DNA from 2 places in the Aureimonas sp. AU40 genome. Region 2 is predicted to be linked to the other one. Evidence: predicted binding sites of a transcription regulator. Region 2 holds the regulator's gene; the other holds the start of a gene.
What was found. The regulator LexA, encoded in region 2, represses DNA repair genes until DNA is damaged. The targets are predictions, from matches to a motif close to TGTTCNNNNTGTGTTCNG.

Region 1: AUL32_RS07995 (PA0069 family radical SAM protein) is a predicted target of LexA. The motif match lies at 3,149-3,166, and genes of this name have one in related genera.

Annotation. Positions count from the first base shown of each region.
Region 1 covers NZ_BBWL01000025.1:26,957-36,754, forward strand. The annotation lists gene AUL32_RS07980 (F0F1 ATP synthase subunit B) at 1-291, shown strand, start outside; gene AUL32_RS07985 (F0F1 ATP synthase subunit B) at 304-786, shown strand; gene AUL32_RS07990 (ribonuclease HII) at 945-1,658, opposite strand; gene AUL32_RS07995 (PA0069 family radical SAM protein) at 1,927-3,027, opposite strand; gene AUL32_RS08000 (hypothetical protein) at 3,224-3,715, shown strand; gene moaB (molybdenum cofactor biosynthesis protein B) at 3,763-4,314, opposite strand; gene AUL32_RS08010 (4-(cytidine 5'-diphospho)-2-C-methyl-D-erythritol kinase) at 4,311-5,222, opposite strand; gene AUL32_RS08015 (tetratricopeptide repeat protein) at 5,233-7,068, opposite strand; gene AUL32_RS08020 (polyprenyl synthetase family protein) at 7,227-8,240, opposite strand; gene AUL32_RS08025 (putative signal transducing protein) at 8,384-8,611, shown strand; gene AUL32_RS08030 (tRNA1(Val) (adenine(37)-N6)-methyltransferase) at 8,589-9,386, shown strand; gene AUL32_RS08035 (S49 family peptidase) at 9,459-9,798, shown strand, end outside.
Region 2 covers NZ_BBWL01000041.1:422,315-432,112, forward strand. The annotation lists gene AUL32_RS15505 (peptidylprolyl isomerase) at 1-497, shown strand, start outside; gene trpD (anthranilate phosphoribosyltransferase) at 494-1,525, shown strand; gene trpC (indole-3-glycerol phosphate synthase TrpC) at 1,522-2,331, shown strand; gene moaC (cyclic pyranopterin monophosphate synthase MoaC) at 2,328-2,810, shown strand; gene AUL32_RS15525 (molybdopterin molybdotransferase MoeA) at 2,807-4,018, shown strand; gene lexA (transcriptional repressor LexA) at 4,090-4,827, shown strand; gene AUL32_RS15535 (ComEC/Rec2 family competence protein) at 4,781-6,877, opposite strand; gene gltX (glutamate--tRNA ligase) at 7,175-8,599, shown strand; gene gltA (citrate synthase) at 8,850-9,798, shown strand, end outside.

The DNA.
Region 1 (9,798 bases), on a different contig from region 2:
GCCGCCTATGAGCAGGAACTCGCGTCCGCTCGCAAGAATTCCGCCCGCATCGCCACGGAAGCCCGCGACAAGGCGCGCGCCGATGCCGATGCGCAGCGCAAGACCATCGAGGCCGAACTCGACGGTCGCCTCGAAAGCGCCCAGGCTCGCATTGCCGAGGTGAAGATGCGCGCGCTCGCCGATGTCGGCACGATCGCCGAAGATGCGGCCGAAGCCATTCTCAACGACATTGCCGGCCTCGGCGTGTCGCGCGAGGACGTCTCCCACGCCGTCCGTTCCGTTCGTTCCTAAAAGGGCGTCGCCATGGCTTTCGACAATACGTTCTGGGCTCTCGTCGGCCTCATCCTCTTCCTGGCGCTGATCGCCTATCTCAAGGCGCCCTCGATCATGGCGAAGGCGCTCGACAAGCGCGCCGCGCAGATCCGCAACGAGATCGACGAAGCGCGCGAGCTGAAGGAAGAGGCCAAGCAGCAACTGGCCGAATACCAGCGCCGCCGCCGCGAGGCGGAGAGCGAGGCGCAGGAAATCCTCGCCGTCGCGCAGCGCGAGGCGCAGGGCATCGTCGCCGAGGCCCGCGCCAAGAGCGAAGACTACGTTGCCCGTCGCACGCAGGTCGCCGAGCAGAAGATCAAGCAGGCGGAGATCGAGGCCGTGTCCGAAGTCCGCGCTCGCGCGGTGGACATCGCCATCGAGGCGGCAACGCGCGTCATGACCGAGCGCAATGTCGGCGCCGACCCGCGCATCACCGACCAGTCGATCGCCGAAGTGCGCCGTCGTCTGAACTGATCCGCACCAATAGCTCTTGTATAAGACGAAGGCCGGCTGAAAAGCCGGCCTTTTTCGTTTGTCTGCGGAATGCCGGGAAGCGGCAAATCGGGAAGTGTGCCAACCCGCACCGATGCGATGGGGTTTGCACATGGGAGATGGCACGAGTGGGGCCTCGCCTAACCGTCCGACTCGCCTGCCAGCATGAGGGCTCGCACCGGCCCGAAGCTGCGCCGGTGATGCGGGCCAACGCCATGCTCGGCGAGCGCGGCGCGATGGGCGACCGTGGGATAGCCCATGTGGCGGCTGAAACCGTAGCGCGGGTCGCTCGCGCAAAGCGTGGTCATCAGCCGATCTCGCATGACTTTGGCGACGATCGAGGCCGCTGCGATCGACAGGCAGAGCGCATCTCCGCCGATCACCGCCGACCCGGCGCAGGGAAGGCCCGGCGGCACGTCGCGACCGTCGATCAAAGCGTGATCGGGCCTGCTGGGAAGGGCAAACAGCGCGCGTCGCATGGCGAGAAACGTCGCTTGCCGGATGTTGAGCCGATCGATCTCGGCGGCACTGGCGCTGCCGAGGCCTACCTCGGCCATATCGAGGATCGCATCGAACAGGCGCTCGCGCTCGCGCGCGCCAAGCTTTTTAGAATCGTCCAGCCCTTCGGGAATGTGCTCGACGCGCAGAATCACCGCGCCGGCGACGACCGGTCCGGCGAGCGGACCGCGCCCGGCCTCGTCCACGCCGGCCACGCAGTGGACGCCATTCTGCAGAAGGGCGGCCTCGCGCGCAAAATCCGGGCCGGGATGCGGCGCGGCACGTCGGGCAGGGCGAGGGGGAAGGGGTGGAGAATCGGAGGAACGGCGAGCCATGGTGCGGCGAGACTCGCGCATTCTCCGATTCTCCTCAAGGCTCGCGAGCCGGGTGCGGACGGCGGGCGAGCGATCCGGCGTCGGGGACAAACGCCGGAACTGGTGCGGGCAGAACCCGAATGATTTGGCGAACCGGCGGGGTAGACATAGTGCCAGCATCGATCTGGCTGATCCGGTTCCCTCAGAGCGTCTTCATCGATGAGGAGACACGCCCCGCATCAACTGAAAGCCCGCCTGTTGCCCGCGAACGAAAGTCTGTGTTCTTCCGCTCGCGGGCTTCGGTCGTCTCTCAGAGCAGCGACAGCTGGACGCCAGCGCCCTTGGGCGCCCTGAACAGGTCGGTGCGCAACTGGGTGCGCTCGAGGTTCAAGTCGAAGCGCCGGGCCGCCATTTCGAACCGATGCTTGATCTGCATGGCGTAGGGACCCTTGCCGGTCATCCGCTTGTTCCATTCCGCGTCATAGTCCTTACCGCCGCGCATAGAGCGCAGGAGCGACAGGACATGCCGGTAGCGATCGGGATAGTGCTGCAGCAGCCATTCCTTGAAGAGCGGCGCGACCTCCAGCGGCAGGCGCAGAAGAACGTAGCCGACCTCGCGAGCGCCCGCTTCCGCCGCCGCTTCCAGAAGCCGCTCGATCTCCGAATCCGTCAGGCCCGGGATGATCGGCGCCGTCATCACCATGGTCGGCACGCCGGCCTTGGTGAGTTCGCGAACTGCTTCCAGGCGCTTGGAGGGCGTCGCGGCGCGCGGCTCCATGGTGCGGGCGAGGCGTCGGTCGAGCGTCGTCACCGAGATCGCGACCTTGGCGAGGCCCTTGGCCGCCATGCGCGAGAGAATATCGAGATCGCGCAGCACCAGAGCGGACTTCGTCACGATGCCGACCGGATGGTTGGCGGCCTCCAGCACTTCCAGCATGTCGCGCATGATGCGGCGCTCGCGCTCGATCGGCTGGTAAGGATCGGTATTGGTGCCGATCGCGATGGCCTTCGGCTCGTAGCCGGCGCGGCCGATCTCCTCCTCCAGAAGCTCCGCAGCGTTCGGCTTGGCAAAGAGCTTAGTCTCGAAATCGAGCCCCGGCGACAGGCCGACATAGCTGTGCGTCGGCCGTGCGAAGCAATAGATGCAGCCGTGCTCGCAGCCGCGATAGGGGTTCACCGACCGGTCGAAGGAAATGTCGGGGGAGGTGTTGCGGGTGATGACCGTGCGGGCCATCTCCGTCTGCACTTCGGTCTTGAAGCTCGGCAACTCGTCCATCGTCGCCCAGCCATCGTCGAAGACGGAGCGAGAGAAAGGCTCGAAGCGGCCCGTCGGGTTGATGCCCGCCGCGCGGCCGCGCCGACGCTCGAAGCCGATGCGAAGGCCGGACTGCGCCACGACATGATGCGCCATGTCGATGCCTTCACGGCCGGTCAGACCCAGGCGGTCGGTTCTCTCGAGGCTGCGGATCTCGGACATGGGACAAGCTTCCCTGTGGCTGCTCTCGTTGTGACCATAGTCCTATTCATCATATGAGAACATTACAAGAACAAAATTGCGTATCCGTGCCGCTCTGGTCAGCGCGCTTCGGCTCGGTTAAGCCGGTTCCATGCTGAGCGTCCTTGTTTTCGATGCCGAAGACCCGCAGGAACTGACCCTGACCCTGTCCTCGCTGGTAACCGGCGTGGTCGAGGGTGTGCTGCGCGATGTCGTGGTCGTGGACCCCAGCGGCCAGGAGGTTCTGGACGTCGCGGACCATGCGGGTTGCTCGGTGCGCTCGCTGGCCGAGTTGCGCCAGTCGGCCGCGACGCTGAAGGGGGAGTGGGTGCTGGTGTTGCGTGCGGGCAGCCGCTTGCCCGGAAGCTGGCCGGAGCGCGCGGTGCATCACATCGAAAACCAGTTGCGCGAGAAGGCACCGAGAGGCGGCCGCTTCGTGCTGCCCGTGGGGGATCGCGCGGGGTGGCGACGCTGGTTCGCCGGAAGGCCCAGCGCGCGGCTGGTTCCGAAAGCGCATCTGGCGAAGCGTCTGGCGGCGGGAGTCGCGATCGACAGGGCCGCCGATGGGCTGCCCAGCGAGCGGCTGCGCAAGCGCGACGACTGAACGCCTCGCCTTGCCTCAGCCGATGGAGGAGCGGAGACGGCTGGCCTTCAGGCTGCCGCGCCGCCTTTGCGCCTCAGATGTTCGTCCAGGCGCGGCATGATCTCGACGAAGTTGCAGGGCTTGTGCCGGTAGTCGAGCTGGGGCTTTAGGATATGGTCCCACGCGTCGCAGCAGGCTCCGGGCGAGCCGGGCAGGACGAAGACGAAGGTCGCGTTCACCACCCCGCCCGTGGCGCGGGACTGGATGGTCGATACGCCGATCGTCTCGAAGGAGACGCGGTGGAACACGGCTGAGAACCCGTCCATGCGCTTTTCGAAGATCGGCTCCAGCGCCTCCGGCGTCACGTCGCGGCCGGTGAAGCCCGTGCCGCCCGTCGTGATGACGACGTCCACCTCCGGGTCCCTGGACCAGCCGAGCACGGTCTCGCGAATGGCGTCCCGATCGTCCGGCACGATGGCGCGCGCGGCGAGGCGATGGCCGGCTTCGCTGAGGCGCGCGGCCAGCGTATCGCCGGAGCGATCATCCTCCGCTTTGCGCGTGTCGGACACGGTAAGGACGGCGATGCCGAGCGGAAGAAAGAGGCGGTCAGGGGCGCTCATGGCCGGTCTCCAATCGGATCGACGCCGGTGGAGGCGATCCACCAGCCGGGATGGCGCGCGCGCAGCCGCACGGCCGCCTGCTCGGCCTGCGCCCCGTTCTCGAACAGGGCGAAGACGGTGGCGCCGGAGCCGGACATGCGGTGAAACAGCGGCTCTTCTGCGCGCAAGGCGTCGCACACGGCGGCAATGGCGGGCACGATGTGCCGCGCCGGGGCCTCCAGATCGTTGCGCGTGCCTGCGAGATAGTCGACCAAGGCGGCGAGGTCGATAAAGCCGTCCTCGGGCAGGGGAGGCAGAGGCGGGTTGTCGCGCCGCTCCAACCCGGCGAAGGCGGTGGGCGTGGAGACGGGCGCGCCGCAATTGACCAGCAAGAGACCGAAGCCCGGCAGGCGCGGGACGGCGGCCGCGATCTCGCCGACGCCGCGCACGCGGGCCGCCCGGCCGGACAGGCACATCGGAACGTCCGCGCCGAGCGCGAGGCATTCCGTGGCCAGAGCGGGCTGGATGGCGGGCCAGATCGCGCCGAGCATGCGCAGAAGCGCGGCGGCGTCCGCCGAGCCGCCACCAATGCCCGATGCGAGCGGCAGATTCTTTTGCAGATGGATGTGGAGGGGAGGAAGCGCGAGGCCGAGGCCGGCGGCACCGACGCGCGCCAGATCCAGGGCGCGCAGAACGAGATTGCCCCGGTCGAGCGGCAGGCCGCTCGCGAACGGGCCGTCGATCGTCAGCCGATCCTCGTGTGAGGGCGCCAGCGTGAGCCGGTCCCCTTCGCGGGCGAAGACCACGAGACTGTCGAGGTCGTGATAGCCGTTCTCGCGCCGCCCTGTGACATGCAGCGCGAGATTGATCTTGGCAGGCGCCAGCGCTGCCCGATGCAGCGCCGGAGCGGATGGCTCCAGAAGGTCCACCGCTTCAGCGTCAGTTCGGGCGGACGGCTGCCGGCGCCTCGTTGGCGGCGCGCTGCGCGTCCGTGTCGGGCGCGACCTCGCCCGGCTTGGTGGGCGCTTCCGGCCCGAGTCCCTCGGCCAGCTTACGCTTGATGGTTTCCACCACGTTCGGCTCGGGCTTGGGCTCGCCGATCAGCGCGCGGTTCCACTGGAAGCGCGCCTCGCGCGTGCGACCGACGCGCCAATAGGCATCGCCCAGATGGTCGTTGATCGTCGGATCGGCGGGCGTCAGCAGAATGGCGCGCTCCAGCTGCTCCACCGCGTCGGGGTAACGGCCAAGGCGATAATAGGCCCAGCCCAGCGAATCGATGATGTAGCCGTCGTTCGGCCTGAGATCGACGGCGGTGCGGATCATCTGCAGCCCCTCGTCGAGGTTGCGGTTCATGTCCACCCAGCTATAGCCGAGATAATTCAGGACCTGCGGCTGGTCGGGCGAAAGCTCCAGCGCTTTCTTGAACTCCGGCTCCGCCTTGTCCCACTGCTTCAGCCGCTCGAAGGCGATGCCGCGCTGGAAATGTATGTTCCAGAGCGTGGACGAATCCTTGGGCGCCAGCTCCAGCGCGCGGTCGAGCAGCGGCACGGCCTCGGCAAAGGATTTGTCGGCCGAGAGAATGTCGGCAAAAGCGAGATGCGCCTGCAAATCGTTGGGATAGTCGCTGACGGCCTTGCGAAGATGGGTCTTGGCGTCGTCCTTGCGGTCGGCCTGCCAGAGATCGAGGCCCATCTGCAGCTCGGCGGTCCGCCGGTAGGGCGAGGTCTTGGGGATCTGCTCGTAATAGGAGAGGGCGAGGTCGATCTGCTGCGTGCGATCGGCGACGCCGGCCATGGCGGTCAGGAGCTTGGGATCGACCGTCGGCGACACGGCCTTGGCGAACTGGAAATAGAGAAGGGCGACGTCCTGCCCATCTCCCCGGTTGATCGCCTGTCCGAGGATGTAGAGCGTCTCGGCCGCCCCGTCCTGCGCGTTCTCGATCGGCGGCGCCACCTTCTTGCCGGCCTCGACTTCGGCGCGCAGCTGCGTCAGCGGGTCGTAGCCCGGCGCGAGCTCCAGGCCCTTATCGATCGCGGCGAGCGCGTCGGCCTTCTTGCCGGCGCGCGCTTCCAGCCGCCCGAGCGCTTCGGCGCTGGCGAGGAAGGCGTCGACGGAGGTCTGCGCCGAGGCCTGATCGGAGATCACGCTGTTCAGCGCCGTGCGCGCGGCGGGCAGATTGCCCGACAGGCCGGCGAGAAGGCCGGTCTGATACTGGTTGAACACCGCGAACCAGGACGCGCCCGACAACGCGTTGACGCGGGCGAGCGCATCCTTGGAGCGCCCGGCGCCAAGCTCGGCCCAGGCCGAGAGATGGCCGACCAGAAGTGTGTCGAGGTCGCTCGTGTCGTCGAGCTTCAGCTGGCTGATCGCGGCGTCGAAGCGGCTGGCGCGCAGCGCGTCGAGGCCCAGCGCGATGTGCGCGACCTTGCCGACGTCCTCGTTGTTGGCGAGCTTCGCGGCGAGCTTGACGCCCTCGGCAAAGCGCCCGTCCGCCAGATAGGCGAACATGGCTTCCTGCTGCAGCGTCTCGGAGGTCGGGTCGAGCGACAGCGCCTTTTCGTAATATTGGGCGGCGACGTCGGGCTGGCGGTTCTCGCGTGCCTGCTTGGCCGCGAGATAGGCGCCCGACAGCGAGTTCACCTCAATCGGGCCCTTGGACACCACGACCGGGGCCGGCTTGGTCGGCTTCGCCTGCGCTCCGGCCGCGCCGATCGCCAACATCGAGGCCGCAAGCGTCGCTGAGAGAGCGATCCGCGAAATGCGCGATGTATCCAACGTCGAATTCCTTTGCGAAGGGCGGGAGCGGCCCGGAACGGCCGGCGTGGCTCCGGCGAAGCCGCCGCGGCCGACAAGCGTCAGGCGCCGACCAGTTCCCTTGTCAATCCAGCTTGTTCATTTTGGGGCCGTGCGCAAGAGCAGGGGCGAAACGCCGCTCAAGAAATCCGGTCGATGCTGAACTCCACCACCGCTTCCAGCGCGTCGCGCACCGGGCCCGCCGGCATGGCGGCCAGCGCCTGGGAGGCGAGGCGGCCTTCGTCACGGGCGCGCTGTTTGGTCGCTTCCAGCGCGCCGTGGCGCTCCATCAGCTGGCGCGCGCGGGCAAGCGCCGTGTCGTCGTTGCGCCCGTCTTCCATGGCCTCGCGCCAGAAGGCGCGCTCGGCCTCGTCGCCCGCCGCATGGGCGAGGATGACGGGAAGCGTGATCTTGCCCTCGCGGAAATCGTCGCCGACATTCTTGCCGAGATCGCTGGCCGAGCCGCCATAGTCGAGAACGTCGTCCACCAGCTGGAAGGCCATGCCGAGATGCATGCCATAGGCGCGCATGGCGCGCGCGGCGTCCTCGCCGGCCTCGGCGATCACCGGTCCGACCTCGGCGGCGGCGGCGAAGAGTTCCGCCGTCTTGGCACCGATCACCGCGCGGTAGTCGGCCTCGGTGGTGGTCATCTTCTTGGCAGCGGAGAGCTGCCAGACTTCGCCCTCGGCGATCACGGCCGAGGCGTTCGAGAGAATGGCGAGCGCGCGCATCGAGCCGACCTCGACCATGGTCTTGAAGGCCTGTCCGAGCAGGAAGTCGCCCACCAGAACGCTCGCCTGGTTGCCCCAGATGGTGCGCGCCGTCTTGCGGCCGCGCCGAAGGTCGCTCTCGTCCACCACGTCGTCGTGCAGAAGCGTGGCGGTGTGGAGGAACTCGACGCTGGCGGCGAGCTTCACATGGCCTTCGCCCTCGTAGCCGAAGAGGAGGGCCGAGGCGATGGTGAGCATCGGGCGCAGGCGCTTGCCGCCCGAGGAGATCAGGTGTTCGGCGATCTGCGGGATCAGTTCGACATTCGATCCCGCCATGGCGAAGATCATGTCGTTGACGCGGTTCATGTCGGCGCGCGTCAGACCGAGGATCGGATCGATCGAGGCGACTGGCCTTTTCGTACCCACGGGGCTGGCTAGGCTCACGACAATTCTCCATTCGGTTGCCGGGGCAATAGCGGGGCGGGGGGCCAGCGGCAAGAGCGAATGGAGCGACAAGTTCCGCCGCAGGGTGAAAGAGGCCCCCGGCGGCCCTTGCGGCGCGCCCCGGTTTCGCGCCAAGTCGGATCATGATCGAACTCGTGCGCTCCAACGACCCGGTGCTTCTGTCCTTTCTCTCCGCCCTCCTGAAGGATGCCGGGATCGCCCATTTCGTGGCCGATGGTCACATGAGCATCCTGGACGGCTCCATCGGCGCCATTCCGCGCCGCCTTCTTGTGGAGGAGGACGGGATCGAGGAGGCGCGCCGCCTCCTGCGCGACGCGGAACTCGGCCATGAACTCTCCGACACCCGCTGAGGCTACGGCGACCGAACCCGGCTTTGCGGGAGACACGTCGAAGGACGCCTTTCTCGGCGGCGCCTTCCATCTCCTCCAGCCCCGGCGCAGCGGCTTCCGCGCCGGGCATGACGCGCTGCTTCTGGCGGCCGCCGTGCCGCGCGAGGCCGGCGGGCTGGCGCTCGACATGGGCAGCGGCGCGGGGGCGGTTGCCTTTGCCAGCGCCAGCCGCGCTCGGGGCCTGTCCCTGATCCTCGCCGAACGCAGCCCCGACATGGCGCATCTGGCGCGGGCAAGCCTTGCCCTGCCCGAGAATCGCGCCCTGGCTGATCGGCTGAAGGTGGTGGAAGTCGATCTTCTTAGCCCCCGCCCGGCGCGCGAGGCGGCGGGCCTGCCGGACGGCGGCTTCGACCGCATTCTCTCCAACCCGCCTTTCCATCCCGCCGGCGGGCGCGTTTCGCCGGACGCCCTTCGCGGGGCTGCCAAATCCTTGCCCGAGCCCGGCTTTCTCGGCCGCTGGCTGGCGGTGGCGGGCGCCTTGGCAAGGCATGGCGCGCCGCTGGCGCTGATCGTGCGGCCGGACAATCTCGGCGAGATCCTCCAGGGCGCGGAGGGGCGCTTCGGCGCGATCGCGCTTTGCCCGGTGCAGTCGTCGGCGGAAGCGCCCGCCATCCGGCTTCTCGTCTCGGCGGTTCGCGGCTCTCGCGCGCCCCTACGCATCCTGCCGGCACTGGTCCTGGACGAGGTGCTGCGGGGAGCGATCTCACGCGGCGAGGTCGATCTCTCCGTTTCGTGACGCAAGCGCTTTGCGTGGGCCCGCGCGCCTTCCTACATGGGGTCTCACTCAATGCGACCCGAGGTTTCCCCCGTGCCCAGCCGCCTGAAGAAGCTCCTACCCAAGCGCTTTCGTTCCGAGGAGCTCGTGGTTCCCGTGGTGCGCCTTCAGGGCGTCATCATGGCCGGCGCCTCCGGGCCGTTCCGCCAGTCCATCTCTCTCGCCTCGGTCGCCCCGCTCCTGGAGCGTGCCTTCGCGATGAAGGATGCGCCGGCGGTCGCCATTTCGGTCAACTCGCCGGGCGGCTCGCCGGTGCAGTCTCGTCTCGTGTTCCAGCGCATCCGCGATCTCGCCGAGGAAAAGCGCAAGCACGTCATCGTCGCCTGCGAAGACGTGGCCGCGTCGGGCGGCTACATGATCGCCTGCGCGGGCG
Region 2 (9,798 bases):
TCGGCGAGATCACCCCGGCGCGGGATCGCCCGCTGGACGAGGTGCGCGATCGCGTGGTGGCCGACTGGAAGCAGGACGAAGCCGTGCAGATGGTGGTCGATCGCGGTCAGTCGCTGGCGGAGCGGGTTCGCAAGGGGCAAAGCTTTCAGGACATGGCGGAGGTCGAGGGGCTGACGCTTGAGACCGCACCCGGCCTGACGCGCGCCACGGCGGTTCCCGCGCTCGGCGAAGCCGGCATGCGCGCCGCCTTCTCGGGTCCGCAAGGCCTCGTGGCCTCGACGCCGGCTCGCGACTCGGGTCAGGCGCTGGTGCTTCAGGTTTCCGAGGTCGCGGCGCCAGCCGATCCGGCGTCCGTCGTGGCCGAGAATACAAGGTCCGGCCTCGGCCAAGCGCTTCGCGGCGATTTCGAACAGGGCTACATCGCCGCGCTCCAGAGCGGCGTCCCCGTAACCTACAATCAGAAGGCCATTCAGCAGGCGAAGGCGAGCGTGCGATGAGCCCAGGGATGAAGCCGCTTCTCGGAAAGGTCGCCTCCGGCAAGGCGTTGACCCGGGACGAGGCGCGGCAGGCCTTCTTCATTCTGATGTCCGGCGAGGCGACGCCGTCGCAGATCGGCGGCTTCTTGATGGCGCTACGGGTTCGCGGCGAAGCCGTGGACGAGATCGCCGGCGCGGTGGATGTCATGCGCGCCAACATGGCGGGGGTCGTTGCACCGTCGGACGCGGTCGACATCGTCGGCACCGGCGGCGATCAGTCCGGCACGTTCAACGTCTCGACTTGCGCAGCCTTCGTGGTCGCCGGTTGCGGCGTGACGGTGGCCAAGCACGGCAACCGGGCCCTTTCTTCCCGCTCCGGCTCGGCGGATGTCCTGGCGGCACTGGGTGTCGATGTCGATCTCAGCCCGGATCAGATCGGACGCGTCATCGAGGCGGCCCGCATGGGCTTCATGTTCGCGCCGACCCATCACGCGGCGATGCGCTTCGTCGGTCCGAGCCGTGTGGAACTCGGCACCCGCACGATCTTCAATCTCCTTGGTCCCCTGGCCAATCCGGCCGGCGTGAAGCGCTTTCTGCTGGGCGTCTTCGCGCCCGAATGGGTCGTTCCCGTTGCCGAAGCCCTGAAGGCGCTTGGCGCGGAAAAGGCTTGGGTCGTACATGGCGACGGGTTGGACGAGATGACCGTCTGCGGCGAGACGCGGATCGCCATTCTGGAAGACGGCGAAGTTCGGCAGACCGTGCTTCGCGCCGGCGACGCCGGCCTGCCCGAACACCCCATGGCAGAGTTGATCGGCGGTGATGCCGAGCACAATGCCGAGGCGCTTCGCCGGGTTCTCGCCAACGAGCCGAGCGCCTATCGCGATATCGTGCTTCTGAACGCGGCGGGTGCCCTGGTGGTCGCGGACAAGGCGGCGAGCCTTGAAGAGGGCGTGGCGCTGGCGCAAATGTCCTTGGCAGGGGGCGCTGCCGCGGACGCATTGTCCAGGCTTGTCACGGTGTCCCAATCCATGCGGAGAGCAGGCGCTTGAGCGATATCCTCACCAAGATCGAAGCTTACAAGCGCGACGAGATCGCCAAGGCGAAGCGCGAGGTTTCCCTTTCGTCCCTCGAAGACGCCATTCGGGTGGGTCTGCCCCCGCGCGGCTTCGCCGAGGCGGTGCGGCGCAAGCATGCGGACGGACAGTTCGCTTTGATCGCCGAGGTGAAGAAGGCCAGTCCTTCCAAGGGTCTGATCCGCCCCGACTTCGATCCCGTGTCGATTGCCCAGTCCTATGAGCGAGGCGGAGCCGCCTGCCTCAGCGTGCTGACGGACACCCCGTCGTTCCAGGGCGCGCCGGGATTCTTGACGGAGGCGCGCAACGCCACCGCCCTGCCCGCCTTGCGCAAAGATTTCATGTTCGACACGTATCAGGTTGCGGAAGCGCGCGCCTGGGGTGCCGATGCGATCCTCGTCATTCTGGCGGCCGTAGACGACGCGCTGGCAGCCGAACTCGAAGCCAGCGCTTTCGCGCATGGGATGGACGTCCTTCTCGAAGTTCATGACGAGGCCGAGGCCGAACGCGCGCTCAAGCTGCGTTCACCGCTTTTCGGCATCAACAACCGCAATCTGCGCACCTTCGAAACCGATCTGTCCACAAGTGAGCGGATCGCCCGGCTTGTCCCGGCGGATCGCATCCTCGTTGGCGAGAGCGCGATCTCGACGCATGAGGATTGCGTGCGCCTCGCCGGTGCGAACATTCGCACCTTCCTCGTCGGCGAGAGCCTGATGCGGCAAAGCGACGTGGAAATGGCCACTCGCAAGCTGCTCTTCGGCGCGGCGGCGGAAGCGGCATGAGCGAGGCTTCACTGACTCATCTCGATGCGGACGGCTCGGCCCGCATGGTCGATGTCGGTGACAAGCCCGAGACGGTCCGCACGGCGCGGGCCGAAGGCCTCGTCCTGATGCGGGCGGAAACGCTGGAGATGATTCGGCAGGGCAGTGCCAAAAAGGGCGACGTGATCGCGATCGCGCGCATCGCCGGCATCATGGGCGCGAAAAAGACCCACGAACTGATTCCGCTTTGCCACCCGCTGATGCTGGAGAAGGTCTCGCTCGATCTGGAGTACGAACCGGCATTGCCCGGCATCCGCGTTTCCGCGACGTGCCGGGTATCCGGCAAGACGGGGATCGAAATGGAAGCGCTGACAGCCGTCTCCATCGCCTGCCTCACGATCTACGACATGGCGAAGGCGGTGGACCGCGACATGACGATCAGCCAGATCCGCCTCGTGGAGAAAACGGGCGGACGTTCCGGCACTTGGAGCGCCGCGTGAGTTTGCTGCCGGTCGAGGAGGCGCGCGATCGGCTCCTGTCGGACGTCTCGCCGGTGGCGCAAACCGAGCGCGTAGACCTGCGGAGCCTAGCCGGAAGGCGGCTGGCGAGCGATCTCTCGGCCATCCTGACCCAGCCTTCTTTTGATGCCTCCGCGATGGACGGATATGCCGTCCTTGCCAGCGACTTGGGCACTGGTGAAACGCGACTGCGTCTCATCGGAGAATCGGCCGCCGGCGCGGCGTTCGAAGGCATTTTGCGTGCTGGCGAGGCGGTTCGCATCTTCACCGGCGCACCCGCGCCGCAAGGCGCGGATGCCGTCGTCATCCAGGAGAACACAGAGCGTCCGAACCCGGAGACGGTGCTCGTCCGCGAGCCGGTCACGCCCGGCCGCCATATCCGCCCGGCAGGGAATGACTTTCGAGAGGGCGCGCCGCTTCTCCGGGCCGGCACGATCTTTCGCCCTGCCAGTATCGCGCTGGCGGCAAGCGGCGGTCACGCGGAGGTGGAGGTTTGTCGGCGCCCGCGCGTCGCCATTCTGATGACCGGCAGCGAATTGGTTCTGCCCGGCACGCGCCCCGGCCCGGCGCAGATCGTGGCATCCAACGGGTTCGGCATCGCTGCCATGGTGGAAGCGTCAGGCGGAGAGGCTTTATCCTATGGCGTTGTCGCGGACGACCGCTCGGCGCTTGCCGCCGTGCTCGACAGGGCCAGGCGCGATGAAGTGGATGTCTTCGTGACGATCGGCGGCGCCTCGGTCGGAGATCACGACCTCGTCGCGCCGGTCTTTCGCGAGTGTGGAGTGGAACTCGATTTCTGGAAGGTCGCCATGCGGCCCGGCAAGCCGCTGATGGCCGGACGCTTCGGCGAGATGCGGTTTCTAGGTCTGCCGGGAAACCCCGCCTCCAGCCTCGTCACCGCCGAGCTTTTTCTTCGGCCGCTGGTCGAACGGCTGGCCGGGCGCCCGGCGCACGGTGGCTACGAAAGGGGCGTATTGGGGACGCCCGTCCCCGCCAACGATCATCGTGCCGAGTTCATGCGTGGCCGAATCAGTGGGGAGACAGATGGCAAGCCCCGCATCGTCCCGTTCGATCGGCAGGACTCCTCGCTCCTCAGTGTCTTCGCCCTAGCGGACGTACTTCTCGTCAGGCAACCTCATGCTCCGCCTAGCGAGACCGGCGATCCCTGTGAGTTCGTGCGATTGGCTTGACAGGCATCCTTGCAGAACACAAACAGAACAGATAGGCTTTGTTCAGGTTTTGTTTTGGTTGGATACGAACGATGTTGACCCGCAAGCAGCATGAATTGCTCCTCTTCATTCATGATCGCCTGCAGTCGATCGGCGTTCCCCCGTCCTTCGACGAGATGAAGGAAGCGCTGGACCTGAAATCCAAGTCCGGCATCCACCGGTTGATTACGGCGCTGGAGGAACGTGGCTTCATCCGCCGCCTTCCCAACCGGGCCCGCGCTCTTGAGGTCGTTCGGCTTCCCGATTCCATGGCCGGTAAAGCTCAGGTCGCCGCGTCAACTACCGCGAAGGTTTCCCAAGGCGAGACGATCGAGCGGCAGGTTTTGCCCTTTCCGGGGCGGGCTGCCACCGCGCGAAGCGGCGAGACGGCGGACGCGGCCAATGACTCCATGCCTGTTCCCGTTATGGGCCGCATCGCAGCGGGTGTCCCCATTTCCGCGATCCAGCAGAACAGCCGCTCCATCGCCCTCCCGATTGAGATGTTCGGCCAAGGCGAGCATTACGCGCTGGAGGTCAAAGGCGATTCGATGGTCGAGGCCGGCATTCTCGACGGCGACACGGTGCTGATCCAGCGGGCGGAGACGGCAACCGCGGGCGAGATCGTCGTGGCTCTCATCGATGAGGAAGAGGCCACCTTGAAGCGCTTCCGTCGTCGCGGCGCCATGGTCGAACTGGAAGCTGCCAATCCCGCCTATGAGACGCGGGTCCTGGAAGCGGGACGGGTCAAGGTGCAGGGTCGTCTCGTCGGTCTGATCCGCCGCTATCATTAGGGCGCGGCCGCGCGCCTTTCGGCGTTTTCCGGCTCGGCTTGTCGCCTCCCATTCGCTCGGGCCAAGGCGCCGAGCGATGCTGGTTCCATTCTTCGAAAGGCTGGGGAATGGACGGCCGTAGCTCCCACCCGCCTCGCTGCCTCTCCAGAGCCACCGCGCCTGTGCGCCGCAGTGTGCGGAGCGTCAGAAGTTTCGCACCTGAGCGGCAAGATTCGATGCGAGGCGCGCGGGCGACCACGGCAATATCGGCCGTGTCGCAGAGTTCTCCCAGCTTCTCCAACTGATCGGTCCAGGCGATGCGGAGCCCCGAGCGGGTCTTCGCACGGCAAATCTGCTCGTCGCATTCGAAGGTCTTTCGATCGTCCTTCGAACGGCCGGGAGGCGCCAACTGGTAGGCGCGCTTCCATTGATCGTGCACGAAGCGGTTCGGGCGCTTGCGAAGATCGATCACCTGCCCATTGTCGCCTATCACTGCGATGTCCCGAGCGTCCTCCGATATGGCGAGTTCGGGGCGCGAGGCTGCAGGAACGAGGAGAAGGCCGAGCACCAGCGGGGCGACCGCCGCCCATCGAAAATGGCTCTGGCAAAACGAGAGCAGCAGCAGACAGACCGTGAAGCAGATAAGGCTGACGCTGCCGATCTGCCCAACGCCATAATCGGGAAAGGCAGCGGCCAGCGCCTTCGCCATCCAGAACACGAGATCGAGCCCCCAACCAATGGGCACAAGCGCCAAGCTCTCGAGGCCGAGGGGCATCAGGCAGACGCTCGCCAACGCCAGCGGCATGATCCAGAACGAGAAGATCGGCGTCGCCAGGACATTGGCAAGAAGGCCGAAGGGCGCGGCCCGCTGGAAATGGTAGATCGCGTAAGGCGCCGTCGCCGCGCCGGCAATCAGCGACGACAAGAACACGCCGATCACCACCAGCGCCAGCGTGCGCAAAGGCGAGAGATCGTCGCCCGCCCCTTTCGACCACCGGGAATACGCACCATAGGCCCCGACCAGCGCGGCGGTGGCGGCAAACGACATCTGGAAGGTCGCGGTCATCAGTGCATGCGGCGAGATCAGCATGACCACCATGGCCGCAATCGCAACATTGCGCAGGGTCAGGGCCGGTCGATCCACCAGAACCGCGCCCAGCATGATCGCGATCATGACGAAGGATCGCTCGGTTGCGGCGTTGTCACCCGCCAGTAGGAAGTAGAACCCGGTGATGCCCAGCGCCGCGACCGCCGCGATCTTGCGCGCCTGCCAACGCAGCGCCAGCGACGGAAAGGCGGCGATGCTTGAGCGCACCGCTAGCATGGTCATTCCCGCCACTAGCGCCATGTGAAAGCCGGAGATTGATAGGACATGGGCAAGTCCGGTTACTCGCAAGGCGGCTTCGATGTCGTCGGGGATCCCGGCGCGCTCGCCATTGATGAGCGCTGCCGCGACAGCGCCGCGCTCGTCCGGCAGCACGGCGCGAATCCTATCGCCGATCAGCAGGCGCAGCTTGGCGACGTGTTCGAAAACTCCAAGCGTCTCGGGTTCCACGGAGGGGTTCGGCGGCCCGAGGGAGTAGCCGAAGGCTCCGGTGCCGTCGAAATAGGGCATGAAAGCGAAGTCATATCCACCGGGAAAGGCAGGGCCTGCCGGCGGCTGCAGGCGCACGAGGCCCACATAGCGAGCGCCGATCGCCAGGGCCTCATGGCGGCTCGATACGAGCACGCGTACGCGTTCCGGCGGCCGGCTGAGATGCGGGCGCTCCGTTGCCAGGACTTGGATCGTATAGCGATAGCGCCCGCGATCGTCCTGCTCGCGAAGCAGAACACGCCCGGAAATGCGAACCGTTGCATTTCCCGAGAGCATCACCGTGTCGGTTGTCTTCAGCTCGATCCAACTCGTGCCAAGTCCCAGGGCGAAGCCGAGGGGCAACAGGAAAGCGGATCTGACAAAGGGGCGACCGGCCCCAAGGTTTGCGCCAGCGATGCTTACGAACGCGAAGACAGGTCCCAGCCAGCCCGGAGGCCGCCAGCCCGAGCCGAAGACGAGAGCGATCGCGATCATCATTCCGATCGGAAGCCACGCGAAGGCCGACCGGAGGTCTCGTTCGCGCTGTACCTGCCGGGAAAGCCAGAGCCGCAGCGGCCCAATCGGATCGACGCGCGGGATGGACGATGAATTGCCGGCGGCTCCGTCCGGCAGAACGTCCGTGATCACCTGCGATGCCGGCACGTGCGCCCCGCCTTGAGTCCTCTCGATCCTATGTTACACACCCGGCCATCCATGCGCAGCCCGACCGGAGGCGCGCATTCCAACTGAGAGGGCTTGCGATCTCCGTCGCGCCCGGTTTTCAAAGGCACCGAGATGACCGATCGCGTGGTGACACGTTTCGCGCCCTCGCCCACGGGCTTCCTCCATATCGGCGGAGCCCGCACGGCCTTGTTCAACTGGCTCTACGCCCGGCGCATGGGCGGGCAGATGCTGCTACGCATTGAGGACACCGATCGGGAGCGCTCGACCGACGCGGCCGTGAGCGCGATCATCGAAGGGCTGGACTGGCTCGGGCTGAAGGCTGACGGCGAGCCGATCTCGCAGTTCGCTCGGGCGGCGCGCCACCGCGAAGTGGCAGAAGCGCTCGTCGCGGCCGGTAAGGCCTATTATTGCTATGCCTCCCCGGCCGAGCTGGACGAGATGCGCGAGAAGGCCAAGGCCGAGAAGCGCCCGCCCCGCTACGATGCTCGCTGGCGCGACCGAGATCCGTCCGAGGCGCCGGCCGGCGTCAAGCCGGTCATCCGCATCAAGGCGCCTTTAGACGGCGAGACCGTGGTGCGCGATCAGGTTCAGGGCGACGTCCGCTTTCCCAACAAGGATCTCGACGATTTCATCCTGCTGCGCTCGGACGGCACGCCGACCTACATGCATGCGGTCGTCGTGGACGACCACGACATGGGCGTCACGCACATCATTCGGGGCGACGACCATCTGACCAATGCCGGGCGCCAGACCTTGATCTATCAGGCCATGGGCTGGGACGTTCCGGTCATGGCCCATATTCCGCTGATCCATGGCGCGGACGGAGCCAAGCTTTCCAAGCGCCACGGCGCGCTTGGCGTCGATGCCTATCGCGGCATGGGCTACCTCCCGAAGGCGCTCCTGAACTATCTCGTGCGTCTCGGCTGGAGCCATGGCGACGACGAGGTCATGACGATCGAGGACATGACCGCCTGGTTCGACATCACCGACATCAACAAGGGCGCGGCGCGGTTCGATTTCGCCAAGCTCGACGCCATCAACGGCCATTGGATTCGCGGGTCTTCCGACACGGATTTGGTCGAGACGCTAATGGTGGAGCGCGTGCATCTACCCAATGGCGACATCCTGCGCCAGGACGACGACGCGACGGTTTGCCGCCAGCTGTCGGCTGCCATGCCAGGCTTGAAGGAGCGCGCCAAGACGCTGGTGGAGCTGACGGAAAGCGCCGCCTATCTCTTCGCTCGCAGGCCGCTCACGCTGGACGAGAAGGCCGCCGAGATTCTGGCTAAGGATGGACGAGACATTCTGAGCGGGCTCCTTCCGGTTCTAGAGGGCTTAGGCGACTGGAGCGTCGTATCGCTGGAGCCGGCGATCAAAGCCCATGCCGAATCCGTTGGGCTGAAGCTCGGCAAGGTCGCGCAGCCGCTGCGTGCCGCTCTGACCGGCAAGTCCACCTCGCCTGGCGTCTATGACGTGCTGGCGGTCTTGGGCCGAGACGAATCGCTGCAGCGGCTCAAGGACCAGGCGTCCGTTTAACGGGTTGAGATTCCGGACGGTGCGGGCGCGGGGTTGCGGTCTCAGCCCGCGCCCTTGGAAACCAAGAAGCCTGCTTGGAGTAGGCTTGTAGGCCCCGCCTAAAGTTGAGCTTGAGCGAGTGTTGCGGCGCAAAATTGTTCTGCGACGGAAACTTGTTCCTTAACCCCCTTTCCGATACGCATTCGCTCGAAGCTGGCGTTTGGCCCAAGAACGGCCGTTGGCGCCCTGGCTCACGCAGAAGGGGTAACGCATGAATCAATCGGCGAAACTGGCCCTTGGAGACAAGAGCGCGGAGCTGACGCTCCGATCAGGAACCATCGGACCCGATGTGGTCGACATCGCGTCGCTCTACAAGAACACCGGTCTCTTCACCTACGATCCGGGCTTCACATCGACCGCGTCCTGCGAGTCGAAGATCACCTATATCGACGGTGACGAAGGCGTTCTTCTGCATCGCGGCTATCCCATCGACCAGCTTGCGGAGCGCGGCGACTTTCTCGAAACCTGCTACCTCCTGCTCTACGGCGAACTTCCGACCGCGAGCGAGAAGGCGGACTTCGTCTACCACGTGACGCGCCACACGATGGTGCACGAGCAGATGTCCCGCTTCTACACGGGCTTCCGTCGAGACGCGCACCCAATGGCCGTCATGGTCGGCTCTGTCGGCGCCCTCTCCGCCTTCTATCACGACTCGACCGACATCACCGATCCGCATCAGCGCATGGTCGCGTCGATCCGCATGATCGCCAAGACGCCGACCCTGGCGGCGATGGCCTACAAGTATCACATCGGTCAGCCCTTCGTTTACCCGCGCAACGATCTCTCCTACGCGGAAAACTTCCTGCATATGTGCTTCGCAGTTCCCTGCGAGCCGTACCAGATCAACCCCGTGCTGGCGCGGGCGATGGATCGGATTTTCATCCTCCACGCCGATCACGAGCAGAACGCTTCGACCTCGACGGTTCGCCTTGCCGGCTCGTCGGGCGCCAATCCCTTCGCCTGCATCGCGGCCGGCATCGCCTGCCTATGGGGCCCTGCCCATGGCGGCGCCAACGAAGCGGCGCTCAACATGCTGTCGGAAATCGGCAGCAAGGACCGGATTCCCGAGTTCGTGGCGCGCGCCAAGGATAAGAACGATCCGTTCCGCCTCATGGGCTTCGGCCACCGGGTCTACAAGAACTACGACCCGCGCGCCAAGA